Regions from separate parts of the Caballeronia zhejiangensis genome, predicted to be linked through region 1. Evidence: predicted binding sites of a transcription regulator. Region 1 holds the regulator's gene; each other region holds the start of a gene.

The links. The regulator LexA, encoded in region 1, represses DNA repair genes until DNA is damaged. The targets are predictions, from matches to a motif close to ACTGTATNNNNATACAGT.
Region 2: the regulator LexA is predicted to act here: its motif matches at 2,315-2,332, upstream of imuA (translesion DNA synthesis-associated protein ImuA).
Region 3: the regulator LexA is predicted to act here: its motif matches at 2,317-2,334, upstream of LDZ23_RS21035 (DUF2471 family protein).

Annotation. Positions count from the first base shown of each region.
Region 1 covers NZ_CP084283.1:1,337,153-1,341,301, forward strand. Annotated here, with positions in the region: gene LDZ23_RS06470 (universal stress protein) at 59-568, shown strand; gene LDZ23_RS06475 (DUF2939 domain-containing protein) at 604-1,203, opposite strand; gene LDZ23_RS06480 (hypothetical protein) at 1,303-1,629, opposite strand; gene lexA (transcriptional repressor LexA) at 1,827-2,504, opposite strand; gene LDZ23_RS06490 (sulfate ABC transporter substrate-binding protein) at 2,763-3,785, shown strand; gene cysT (sulfate ABC transporter permease subunit CysT) at 3,876-4,149, shown strand, end outside.
Region 2 covers NZ_CP084283.1:1,764,588-1,768,736, reverse strand. Annotated here, with positions in the region: rRNA gene LDZ23_RS08475 (23S ribosomal RNA) at 1-1,889, shown strand, start outside; rRNA gene rrf (5S ribosomal RNA) at 2,046-2,158, shown strand; gene imuA (translesion DNA synthesis-associated protein ImuA) at 2,402-3,265, shown strand; gene LDZ23_RS08460 (Y-family DNA polymerase) at 3,210-4,149, shown strand, end outside.
Region 3 covers NZ_CP084284.1:1,399,570-1,403,718, forward strand. Annotated here, with positions in the region: gene LDZ23_RS21020 (glycine C-acetyltransferase) at 1-1,021, opposite strand, end outside; gene LDZ23_RS21025 (helix-turn-helix domain-containing protein) at 1,177-1,779, shown strand; gene LDZ23_RS21030 (CsbD family protein) at 1,911-2,099, opposite strand; gene LDZ23_RS21035 (DUF2471 family protein) at 2,364-2,720, shown strand; gene LDZ23_RS21040 (DUF2252 domain-containing protein) at 2,786-4,149, opposite strand, start outside.

The sequences.
Region 1 (4,149 bases):
GATGAATCAACGCCGCGGGCAAGCCGCGCTCAACGGCACGTTGGCCAGGGAGGTCAAGATGGAGAGCTACCGAAAAATCCTGCTGTGCTACGACGGCTCCAGAGAAGGCCGCAAGGCACTGCGTCAGGGCGCCAATCTCGCGCTCGACCTGAATGCGGAGACGCATGTGCTCGCGGTGGTGGATATGCGCTCGAGCATCGCGCAGAGCGCCGGACTGCTAACCGACATGGCCTGCGGACGCTTCGAAGAGGCCGCGCGCGACATCCTGCAAGAGGGCGTCGAATGGCTGCGCGAGCGTGGCCTTCAGGCACAGGGACATTTCGCGTTCGGCCATCCGATCGACGAAATCGCGGCGCTCGCCGACAGCCTTCAGGTCGATCTCGTCGTCGTCGGGCATCGCTGCCGCAGCGGCCTCGCGCGCTGGTGGATGGGCGCGGGCAACACGCCGCTGCTGGATCGCGTGAAGTGCAGCATCCTGGTTGCCGTCTGTCAGGCCGGTGAATCGGCCGAAGCGGAAGACGAAGCGGCGTACGCGGCGAAGCCCGTCAAGGCCGAAGCCGGGGCGTGATGCGGTGCGAAGCGTGAGCCGCGACGCTTGACGCGTCAACCGTTGAGATCGACCGCGACGAGCTTCCACGACACGAGCCCGTTGCGGTGGAAGATCGCGGAGTATCGCGCATCGCCGGCGCCGTGTTGATACGTGACGACGAACGTGTTCAGGCTTCGATAACCCGCCGTCGTCTGCGGTGGCTCTTTCGGCGGCTGCCGTGCGGTCGTGACGCCGGACGCGGGCCCATTCCCCGCATTCGCTGGTGCGCCGTCGCCAGCTTGCGGCGGACGCTCGCCCGGATCGCCGCGCGGCGGGATGCCGTTCAGAATCGCCGCGACGCCGTCCGGTGTGGCATACGAATCCACCAGCGGACCGACGAGCGCCGCGCCGATCATCGCACCGATGATCGCGAGCGGATTCCCGCTCTTTTGAATATCCACGCGACGCGTGAGCAGCGCCGCGATCTGGTCCTTGAGGCTCGCGCGCAGCGCCGGAAAATCGACGTATTCGTTGACGGTTTGCGCATCGCGGGCATCGGCCGCGCGCTTCACGCGATCGAGTGCGATGTAAGGCGATGCGTAAACGAAACCGAGCGCCGCGACGATAACCAGGACGACGAGCGTAACGACAATAGAACGGGTAGTGCGGGACATGCTTGGGCCAAGCCTCTTGCAAAACGTGAATTACGGATTGACCGCGCGGGCGCCGGTTAAATCCCGTGAATTCACGTCGTGCGTGCGATGGCGTTCCATTCAGGCGAGGATTCCGCCGGCCAGCCCGGCATTTTCCTCGGCGATGCAGCGGTCGATCATGCGCGAAACCTCGTCGATCTTGCCCACCAGAATCACGCGCGATTGCCCGCGATACACGCGCACTGGCGCGCGCTGCTCGGCCTCGGCGTGCACCGTGCTGTTGAGGGAAACGCGAGCGAAGGCCGGCTGACGGGACGGCAACGCGGGCATTTCGTTGAAGAGATCGGGCGTGGCTTCGGCGCGCGGCATGCCGCAGGCGATCAGCGTGCGCAGATGGCGCAGGCGGCCGAATTGACGGAAGGGCAGCAGACGGGCAAAACGTTCCATGATGACTCTCCAGACGATAGGACGCACCGCGGCGCACCGCGCGCGGTGGCCGTCATGCTTGTTGTGTTGTGAGACGCCTGAATCAGGTGTCGAAAGCGGTTGGTGAGGCTATCTTGCGATGTCAATGAGACATTTCGTGTCTCGGTGCGAAAGTAATGTGCTTCGACTTTCGTGCCTTGCCCGTTCGCGGGCCAACATCAGAATTCGCCGGAGCGGATCAGCCCGACGGCAATGCCTTCAAGCGCGAAATCGCCGCTGCCGGCGCGCACGAAGATGTTTTCATACTCGGGGTTTTCGGCGATGAGTTCGACGCCGTCCGCGCGCCGTTTCCAGCGCTTGACCGTGACGTCGTCGCCAAGACGCGCGACGACGATCTGTCCGTCTTTCGCTTCGTTGCGCTTTTGCACGGCGAGAAGATCGCCGTCGAGAATGCCTGCGTCGCGCATCGAGAGGCCGCGCACCTTCAACAGATAGTCCGGCTTGCTGGAGAAGAGCGCGGGGTCGCACGCATAGTGCTGCGAGATGTGCTCTTGCGCGAGGATAGGACTCCCCGCCGCGACCCGGCCGACGAGCGGCAGAGACAATTGCATGATGCTCTGATGCGGCAGCGTGAACTGATGCGGCAGCTCCTCGGACCGATCGATGCGAGATGCATCGCCGAGCAGCCGGATGCCGCGCGACGAACCCGCCGCCAGCTCGATGACGCCCTTGCGGGCCAGCGCCCTGAGGTGCTCCTCGGCGGAATTGGCCGAACTGAAGCCGAGCTCCGCCGCGATCTCGGCGCGCGTGGGCGGAAAGCCCGTGCGGTCGATCGCGCGCTGGATGAGTTCGAACACCTGCTGCTGCCGCGCGGTAAGTTTTGATGTTTTGGTCACTGGCTCGAGCCCCTGATGCACTGTATGAATGGACAGGTGACTGTATTTTTATACAGTATTTGGCGCTTTTCAAGCTTTACTTTAAGTTCGCGGCCACGAAGCCTCCGCACCGTCGGATCGCGCCCGCCGGCGCTTCTTCCATCCAGGAATATCGTTCTTAGCAGTTTTACGTATAAAAAAGTGAATAACGATTATTTTCAATCATATAGAGGCCTCGTTAGACTGATTCCGTCAATTCGATAAGACGGAGAACGGGGAATGCAAAGCATCAACACGGGATTGCGACGGCTTCTTGCTGCGGCGACGCTCGGCGCGGCGGGTTTGATCATGACGGCGCCGGCGCAGGCGGATACGTCGTTTCTGAACGTTTCCTACGACCCGACTCGCGAGCTGTATCAGGACTTCAATCAGGCTTTCGCGAAAAAGTGGAAGGCGGAGACGGGCGAGACCGTAACCTTCAAGCAGTCGCATGGCGGGTCGGGCGGCCAGGCGCGCGCGGTCATCGACGGACTGCAGGCGGACGTCGTTACGCTCGCACTCGCTTATGACATCGACGCGCTCGCGGGCAAGGGACTCGTCGGCGCGGACTGGCAGAAGCGCCTGCCGGACAACGCATCGCCGTACACGTCGACGATCGTGTTTCTCGTGCGCAAGGGCAATCCGAAGCACATCAAGGACTGGGACGATCTGACGAAGCCGGGCGTGTCGATCGTCACGCCGAATCCGAAGACATCGGGCGGCGCGCGCTGGAACTACCTCGCGGCGTGGGCGTACGCGCAGCACAAGCCGGGCGGCAACGAGCAGACCGCCAAGGAGTTCGTGACGAAGCTCTACAAGAACGCCGGCGTGCTGGATTCCGGCGCGCGCGGCGCGACGACGAGCTTCGTGCAGCGCGGTCAGGGCGACGTGCTCATCGCGTGGGAAAACGAGGCGTTCCTGTCCCTGAAGGAATTCGGTCCGGACAAGTTCGAGATCGTGGTGCCGTCCGTGAGCATTCTGGCGGAGCCGCCGGTCGCGGTGGTCGACAAGGTCGTCGACAAACACGGCACGCGCAAGCTCGCCGAAGCGTATCTCAAGTATCTGTATAGCGACGAAGGGCAGCAGATCGCCGCGCGCAATTTCTATCGGCCGCGTTCGGACAAGGTGCCCGCCGATCTGACGAAGCAGTTTCCGAAGCTGAAGCTCTATACCATCGACGACACCTTCGGCGGCTGGACCAAGGCGCAGAAGACGCATTTCGCGGATGGCGGCGTGTTCGATTCGATCTATCAGCCGCAATAAGCGTCAACCGGCGACGCGGCGCGTTCAAGACGCCGCGCGCCCGAAGCAGCAACGCGCGCCCACCCCGCGCGCAAAAAGGATGATTCAAGGATGACGACTCTCACATTCAGGAAACCGAGCGCGCTACCCGGTTTCGGCCTCACACTCGGCATCACGGTGGCTTATCTGAGCCTCGTGGTGCTGATTCCGCTTGCCGCCACCTTCGCTAAGACGGCGACGCTCGACTGGGCGCAGTTCGTGCGCGCGGTGACGTCGCCGCGCGTGCTCGCATCGTATCGGCTGACGTTCGGTGCGGCGCTCGGCGGCGCGCTCATCAACGCGGTGTTCGGTTTTCTCGTCGCGTGGGTGCTCGTGCGCTACACGT
Region 2 (4,149 bases), 430 kb from region 1:
TAAGGTCCCAAAGATTGGCTAAGTGGGAAACGAAGTGGGAAGGCTAAAACAGTCAGGAGGTTGGCTTAGAAGCAGCCACCCTTTAAAGAAAGCGTAATAGCTCACTGATCGAGTCGTCCTGCGCGGAAGATGTAACGGGGCTCAAGCCAGTCACCGAAGCTGCGGATGCGTACGCAAGTACGTGTGGTAGGAGAGCGTTCCGTAAGCCTGCGAAGGTGCGTTGAAAAGCGTGCTGGAGGTATCGGAAGTGCGAATGCTGACATGAGTAGCGATAAAGGGGGTGAAAAGCCCCCTCGCCGTAAGCCCAAGGTTTCCTACGCAACGTTCATCGGCGTAGGGTGAGTCGGCCCCTAAGGCGAGGCAGAAATGCGTAGCTGATGGGAAGCAGGTCAATATTCCTGCACCATTGTTAGATGCGATGGGGGGACGGATCGCGGAAGGTTGTCCGGGTGTTGGACGTCCCGGTCGCTGCGTTGGAGAAGGCACTTAGGCAAATCCGGGTGCGTAATTCAAGGGCGTGGCGCGAGCTTCTTCGGAAGCGAAGCAATTGGAAGTGGTTCCAAGAAAAGCCTCTAAGCTTCAGTCTAACGATGACCGTACCGCAAACCGACACAGGTGGGCGAGATGAGTATTCTAAGGCGCTTGAGAGAACTCGGGAGAAGGAACTCGGCAAATTGGTACCGTAACTTCGGGATAAGGTACGCCCTTGTAGCTTGACTGGCCTGCGCCAGGAGGGTGAAAGGGTTGCAATAAACTGGTGGCTGCGACTGTTTAATAAAAACACAGCACTCTGCAAACACGAAAGTGGACGTATAGGGTGTGACGCCTGCCCGGTGCCGGAAGATTAAATGATGGGGTGCAAGCTCTTGATTGAAGTCCCGGTAAACGGCGGCCGTAACTATAACGGTCCTAAGGTAGCGAAATTCCTTGTCGGGTAAGTTCCGACCTGCACGAATGGCGTAACGATGGCCACACTGTCTCCTCCCGAGACTCAGCGAAGTTGAAGTGTTTGTGATGATGCAATCTCCCCGCGGCTAGACGGAAAGACCCCATGAACCTTTACTGTAGCTTTGCATTGGACTTTGAACCGATCTGTGTAGGATAGGTGGGAGGCTATGAAACCGGAACGCCAGTTTCGGTGGAGCCGTCCTTGAAATACCACCCTGGTTTGTTTGAGGTTCTAACCTTGGCCCGTGATCCGGGTCGGGGACAGTGCATGGTAGGCAGTTTGACTGGGGCGGTCTCCTCCCAAAGCGTAACGGAGGAGTACGAAGGTACGCTAGGTACGGTCGGAAATCGTGCTGATAGTGCAATGGCATAAGCGTGCTTAACTGCGAGACCGACAAGTCGAGCAGGTGCGAAAGCAGGTCATAGTGATCCGGTGGTTCTGTATGGAAGGGCCATCGCTCAACGGATAAAAGGTACTCTGGGGATAACAGGCTGATACCGCCCAAGAGTTCATATCGACGGCGGTGTTTGGCACCTCGATGTCGGCTCATCTCATCCTGGGGCTGTAGCCGGTCCCAAGGGTATGGCTGTTCGCCATTTAAAGAGGTACGTGAGCTGGGTTTAAAACGTCGTGAGACAGTTTGGTCCCTATCTGCCGTGGGCGTTGGATATTTGAAGGGGGCTGCTCCTAGTACGAGAGGACCGGAGTGGACGAACCTCTGGTGTACCGGTTGTGACGCCAGTCGCATCGCCGGGTAGCTATGTTCGGAAGAGATAACCGCTGAAAGCATCTAAGCGGGAAACTCGCCTTAAGATGAGATATCCCCGGGGCTTCGAGCCCCTTGAAGGGTCGTTCCAGACCAGGACGTTGATAGGTCAGGTGTGTAAGTGCAGTAATGCATTGAGCTAACTGATACTAATTGCCCGTAAGGCTTGATCCTATAACCAGTGTGTTTCACGTACTGACTTGGCGCCACAGCGCTTGGTCAATACCACCCCTGGTTGAGTATCGTTGTGCGACACTCACTCCCCAAACACTTCTACTTCTTCCCAGATTGGTTGTCGCGCCCACCCAGGCGAGACAACAACAAGTCATGCCTGATGACCATAGCGAGTCGGTCCCACCCCTTCCCATCCCGAACAGGACCGTGAAACGACTCCACGCCGATGATAGTGCGGATACCCGTGTGAAAGTAGGTAATCGTCAGGCTCCTCATGCTTCAAACAAAAACCCCACCCCAAAAGGTGGGGTTTTTGCGTTTGAAGCGCGGCAACCGTGAATCCGGATAACCCGCGCTGCGACTTGCCTCGCGCCCCATCGGCGCATCCTTCTATCCGCCAGCTGTTTACCCTCGCCCGCAAAAATACTGTATAAATATACAGTAAACCGGAGGCCCACCGAGCGCTTGCGCCATGAGCAGGCCCCTGTATTCGCGTCGGACGGGGAAAACTCATGGGTGCAGCACTTTCATTGCTCGACATCGGGCTGACATCGCATCTGCAGCGTCAGGTCTGGCAGGGCAGTCCGGTCAACGATCCCGATTCGAACATCATCTCGAGCGGCTTTCGAGCGCTCGACTTGGCCTTGCCCGGCGCAGGCTGGATGCCCGGCTCAGTCACCGAGTTGCTGATCGAAGAGAGTGGCGTAGGCGAAATCAGACTGCTCGCGCACTCGATCCGCGAACTGACAGCAAGCAAAGGCCGCTCCGTCATCTTCGTCGCGCCACCGTGGAAGCCCAATCTGGCCGCGCTTCGGACGATGAACATCGCGGTGAACAAGCTGGTTTGGGTCAAAGCGGCCGAGGATCAGGTGCTCTGGGCCGCGGAGCAGTCGTTGAAGCAGGAAGGCATCGGCGCAGTGCTGATCTGGCTACCACAAGTCGATGCCAAAGCCTTGCGAAGACTGCAGGTAGCGGCTCAGGAAGCGCAGTCGCTGGCATTTCTGTTCCGCCCGCTCAAAGCGGCGAAGCAATCCTCCGCTGCGCCGCTGCGCATGGTCTGCAAGCCGATACTTCCCGCCAACGCGCAGACGATGAACCGTCGCGAATGGATGCAGGCCGTCATGCTCGAAATCGACATCATCAAGCGGCGCGGCCCATTGCTCGGCAAGCCCTTGCAGTTGAACTTGCCGCTGCAGATGCCTGCGCTGCCCGAACATATTCGTCGGGCGCATCAGGCAAGGAAAGCACGAGAGGTCAAACATGTTGTGGATAGCGGTGACATTGCCGCTTTTATCGCTCGAAGCCGTCAGGCCGCCTTCGATGCCCTCAGCGCCGGCGAACTCGACATCGCCTGGAGCGAGCTCGACGGCGAATGACAATATCGATCAGTCATGCTTCGCGCTAGCCGATCACGCGCGCGTCCTGATGCCCGATCTCGTCGCGTTTCGGCTCGGCGTGCGGCCCGGCAGCACGCGCTCGCATGCGTTCGCGCTCGCGCCCCAACTGACGTTGCTTGCCGTCGACATTCGCGAGGAGCAGAACGCGCTCGAAGCCGTTGCGCTGGCGCTGCTCGCGTTCACGCCCAAAGTCGTGCTCGCGCATGCGAATACGGTACTGCTCGAAGTCGGCGCCAGCATGCGGCTCTTCGGCGGATTGCGCGCGTTGCTGTCCAGAGTGACATCGACGGTTAAAGGATGTGGCTTCACGTCCCGCATGGGCTGCGCGCCGACAGCGTGGGGCGCGTGGCTGCTGGCGCACGCGCGCACGCGCCGGGTCGCGCGGCGCGTACGCATCGTGAAAGAGACGACGCTCGTGCACGTACTCGATGAGTTGCCCGTATCGCTCATCCCATCGGCGCATTCGCACGGCAACGTGTTCGAGCAGATCGGTTGCGCGACGCTCGCCGATTTGCGTCGTCTGCCGCGCAAGGGCGTCGCGCGCCGCTTCGGGCAAGGCGTTCTGCAATGGCTCGCGCAAGCGTACGGACAGGCGCCCGACCCGCGTGAGGCATTTTGTGCGCCGGCGTCGTTCGAAGCGCGGCTCGAATTGCAGGCGCGCGTGGAAAGCGCCGAGGCGCTGCTGTTCGCCGCGCGCCGGCTCGTGCTGCAACTCGCCGGCTGGCTCTCTGCGCATCATGCGGCGGTCAGCGAATTTTCGCTCTTGCTCGAACACGAACTGGCCGCCCGTCACGCGCCGAAAACGTCGACATTCAAGGTGGCGTGGGCCGTGCCGACGCGCGACGCCGACCACATCCTGTGGC
Region 3 (4,149 bases), on a different replicon from region 1:
ACGCGAGTTGAGCGTCGCCGAGCATGACCGGAATGATCGGATGTTCACCGGGGACAAGATCGAAGCCGAGCGCGGACATCGCCTTGCGGAAGTGCGCCCCGTTCTCGCGGACGCGCCGGCGCAACGTCGCGCCTTCGTCGCTCGCGAGCAGTTCAAGCACTTTCAGCGATGCCGCGGCGATGTTCGGTGCCAACGTGTTCGAGAAAAGATACGGCCGGCTGCGCTGACGCAGCAAATCGATGACTTCCTTATGCGCGGCGACATAGCCGCCTGACGCGCCGCCAAGCGCCTTGCCGAGCGTGCCGGTAATGATGTCGACGCGATCGAGCACGCCGCAGTGCTCCGGGGTTCCGCGCCCGTTCTCGCCGATGAAGCCGACGGCGTGGGAATCGTCGACCATGACGAGCGCACCGTAACGGTCAGCGAGATCGCAGATGCCGGAAAGGTTGGCGATGATGCCGTCCATCGAAAAAACCCCGTCGGTCGCGATCAGCTTGAAGCGTGCGCCGGCTGCATCGGCTTCCTGAAGACGCGCTTCCAGATCGGCGAGGTCGTTGTTTTTATAGCGCAGACGCCGGGCCTTCGAGAGCCGCACGCCGTCGATGATGCTGGCGTGATTCAGTTCGTCGCTGATGATCGCGTCTTCTTCGGTCAGCAGCGTTTCGAAGAGGCCGCCGTTTGCATCGAAGCAACTCGAATAAAGAATGGCGTCGTCCGTTTCGAGAAAACGCGCGATCGCCTGTTCAAGTTCCTTGTGCACGGTCTGCGTGCCGCAGATGAAACGCACGGACGCCATGCCGAAACCATCGGCGTCCAGTCCGTCCTTCGCGGCCTCGATGAGCCGGCGATCGTCCGCAAGACCCAGGTAGTTGTTCGCGCAGAAGTTCAGCACCGCCGCGCCGTTCGCGAGCCGAATGTCCGACGACTGCGGACTCGCGATGACGCGCTCCGTCTTGTAGAACCCCGCAGCGCGAATTTCGTCGAGCGTCGAACGCAAATGGGAGAGATATCGGTCTTTCATCGCAATCCTTGTTCTGGGCCTGCCAATGCAATCCGCGCCTCGTGACTCGCGCGCGCCGTCCTTAGCCCTGTTATAGTGCATCCATCGCATCGGACATGTTCGATATTTCGAACGCATTTCCGATATGCCGAACACTTTACGGGATTGGTCGATTCATGGCAAGCACGGGTTCAGAGGGAAAAGCAGCCGATCTGGCGGGCGCAGGCGCAACACCGCCGCGCGTCGGAGAGATCATTCAACGCTTGCGCAGCGAACGGAAGCTGACCCTCGACGATCTGTCGCGCGCGGCCGGCGTGTCAAAGTCGATGCTGTCGGAGATCGAGCGCGACAAGGCAAATCCGACGATCGCCGTCGCGTGGCGACTGACCAATGCGCTCGGCATCAGCCTCGACCAATTGTTCGCGCAGCAAAGGCCCGCCGAAGCGATCCGCGTTTCGGGGCTGCATGAAATACCGACCCTGAGTGGGGACAACGGCGGCTATCAGTTGCGCGTGTGGGGACCGATTGAACTCGCCGGCAAGTTCGAGTGGTACGAACTTACGCTGCAATCGGGCGCCGCGCTCACGTCGAACGCGCACGAACCGGGAACGCGCGAGCATCTCACAGTGCTGAACGGTTCCGTTGAGGTCGATGCGTCGGGTGCGACGCGTCGTCTGAAGGCGGGGGAAACCGCGCGGTATGCCGCGGACGAGGCGCACGCGATCCGGAATGTCGGGCGCGCGGAGGCCAAGGCGTTGCTCGTCGTCATCCACGGCTGATGCGCTGAGCGTCCGGAACTTTTTGCGCATAAAGTCGGCGCGCCGCCGTGCGCCCGCCAATAAAAACGGGACGCGCATCGAGCACGTCCCGCTCAAAGCGGCGCCGGAGTCGCGGCGCCGGTTGGCCCGTCTTACGGGTTCTTTTTCACGCTGTCCTTCAGATCCTCGCGTGCATCGCCCACGCCTTTTTGGACCTTGCCGGCTGCTTGCTGCATGTCGCCCTTGGCTTCCTGAGCCGTGTCCCCCGTCATTTTGCCGACGCCCTCGTTGATCTTTCCCTTGACCTGCTTGCCAACGCCTTCGGCTTGATCCTTGTTCATGTCAGTTCTCCCGTGGTTTGCAGCGCTGTTGGCCGCGCGGTGCCGTCGAACGAACGCAGAAACTGCCTGCGCGTTCCGCTCAGGAGTTTCCCAAGCACGGTTAAACGATGCGCTTTGTCGGCAGGCGCGCATAGCCGCGCATGTCTGAAACGCACGTAGGCGGAATCGCACATACAGCCGGTTCGACTCGCGCGACGCTATTTTCATTGCAACAAGTACTGTATATTTGTACAGTACAATAAGACCGGCTGGAAGGGGTGGATCATGGAGTCGAATGGTGAAAACCTGAGCAGAAGGCAGTTCGCCCGCGCGGTGCATGACCTCGAGCGCATCACGCGTCAGATCGCGGGGCGTTACATCGATAAAGGAGTGCCGCTGACTTGGCGGCTGTTGCATGCCATCGAGGCGGAGGCCGTCGCGGACCTCGGATTCGCGGGACGACACGAAGCCGCCTTGCGCGAGCTGTTCGCGCGTCCCGATGACTTTCATTTCCCCGAAACCGATGACGTCGTCGACGTTGCATCCTCGGATGCCTTGCCCGCCGTTTTCGCCTTCGCCGTAGACGCCTACGAGCGCGCATCGCGACAGGATCGGCCGCGAGCAGTCAGCGCCGCGCATTGACGCATCCCCGCGGCACGCGACTGAACCCGCGTGCCCCGGTTCATGTCATCGCGCAGCGGATCGTTTCACGGCGCGAACTCCGCCGCGATGTCCGCATCCGAACGCGATTCGAGCTTGCCGTCCCGGCACGCAACGCGAAACACCTCGTAGTCCTTTTCCACCTGATCCGCGTAGGCGCGACCGTAGCGCACTAGAACTTCGGCCATTCGATCGCTGTTGCCCAGGTAGCCCGAGATTTCCGGCGCGCATCCGCCGGACTTCGCGTGCGCGCGGGCAAGCGCCCAGCCGCAAAGCACGGCGTATTCGCGAAAGACGTCGTCGCTGAAAGTATCGAGTTCTGCGGAGATTTTCATGTCGCGTAACTGGCGGATGTAGAGCGTGCGCCCGAGCGGTCCGGTCGCCCAGCCGAGAAACGGGTCCGTGGCGGCCTGCATCAGACGTTGTCCGTGAACGACGCGGTGCCCGTCGTGTTTGATATCGTCGGCGTGCTTCGCATGTTTCGTGAATCTCGCGACGACCGACGTCGATGCCTCCTTCATCTGCAGGAAAAGCGGCTTGTCGTGATGATCCGTGAGCAGCAAAACGAGGCAGCGCGTGCCGACGCTGCCCACGCCGACCACCTTGAACGCGACATCCTGCCGGCTGAATTGCGACAGCAATCTCGCGCGCTCCGGCGTAAGCGTCGCGACATAATCGCGCACGAGCGTCGCGAGCGCATCTTCACGACTGGCTTTGAGCGTCATCCAGCCGTCGTTCTTATCGATCAGCGTGCTCTTGCCGTGGATGTGAAACACGGCAGGCGGCGCATCGCGAATGCGCCACGTGTCGCCGGTTCGGTCGGCGAGTTTCGGCAGCATCGTTTCGTGCGTGCGGCGCGAAGCCCGTTCGATGCCGCGCTTGATGCGCCGCCGCGCGTCTTCGCTCTGCACGGCCTGGTACATGCGATCGAAGGTGATGCGCTCGTACCAGAGATCGAGCACGCTCATTTCAGCGTACTCGCGCAGATGCGTCTGATAACTGCGCGCGGCGACAAACGCGAACTCGTCCGCAGCCAGATCGCCGTGGCCGAGATGCCGGCCGGCGATCGTGAAGCTCGCGACCAACCGTTTCAAATCCCATTCCCACGGACCGGGCGCGGTTTCGTCGAAGTCGTTGAGATCGAAAATGAGCGCGCGCTCCGGCGTTGCGAAGCCGCCAAAGTTGGAAAGATGACAGTCGCCGCAGATCTGAATGGCGATGCCGCTGTCCGGTGTGCCGGCCAGGTCGTGCGCCTGAAGGATCGCGCTGCCGCGATAAAACGTGAACGGCGAAACGAGCATGCGGCCGTAACGCAAGGGAATCAGCGCATCGACGCGGCCTTTGCTGCTTGTCCGCAAAAGCTCGATGGGATCGCGATCGACATCGCCGATCGCCTCTTGCGCGGCCCGCG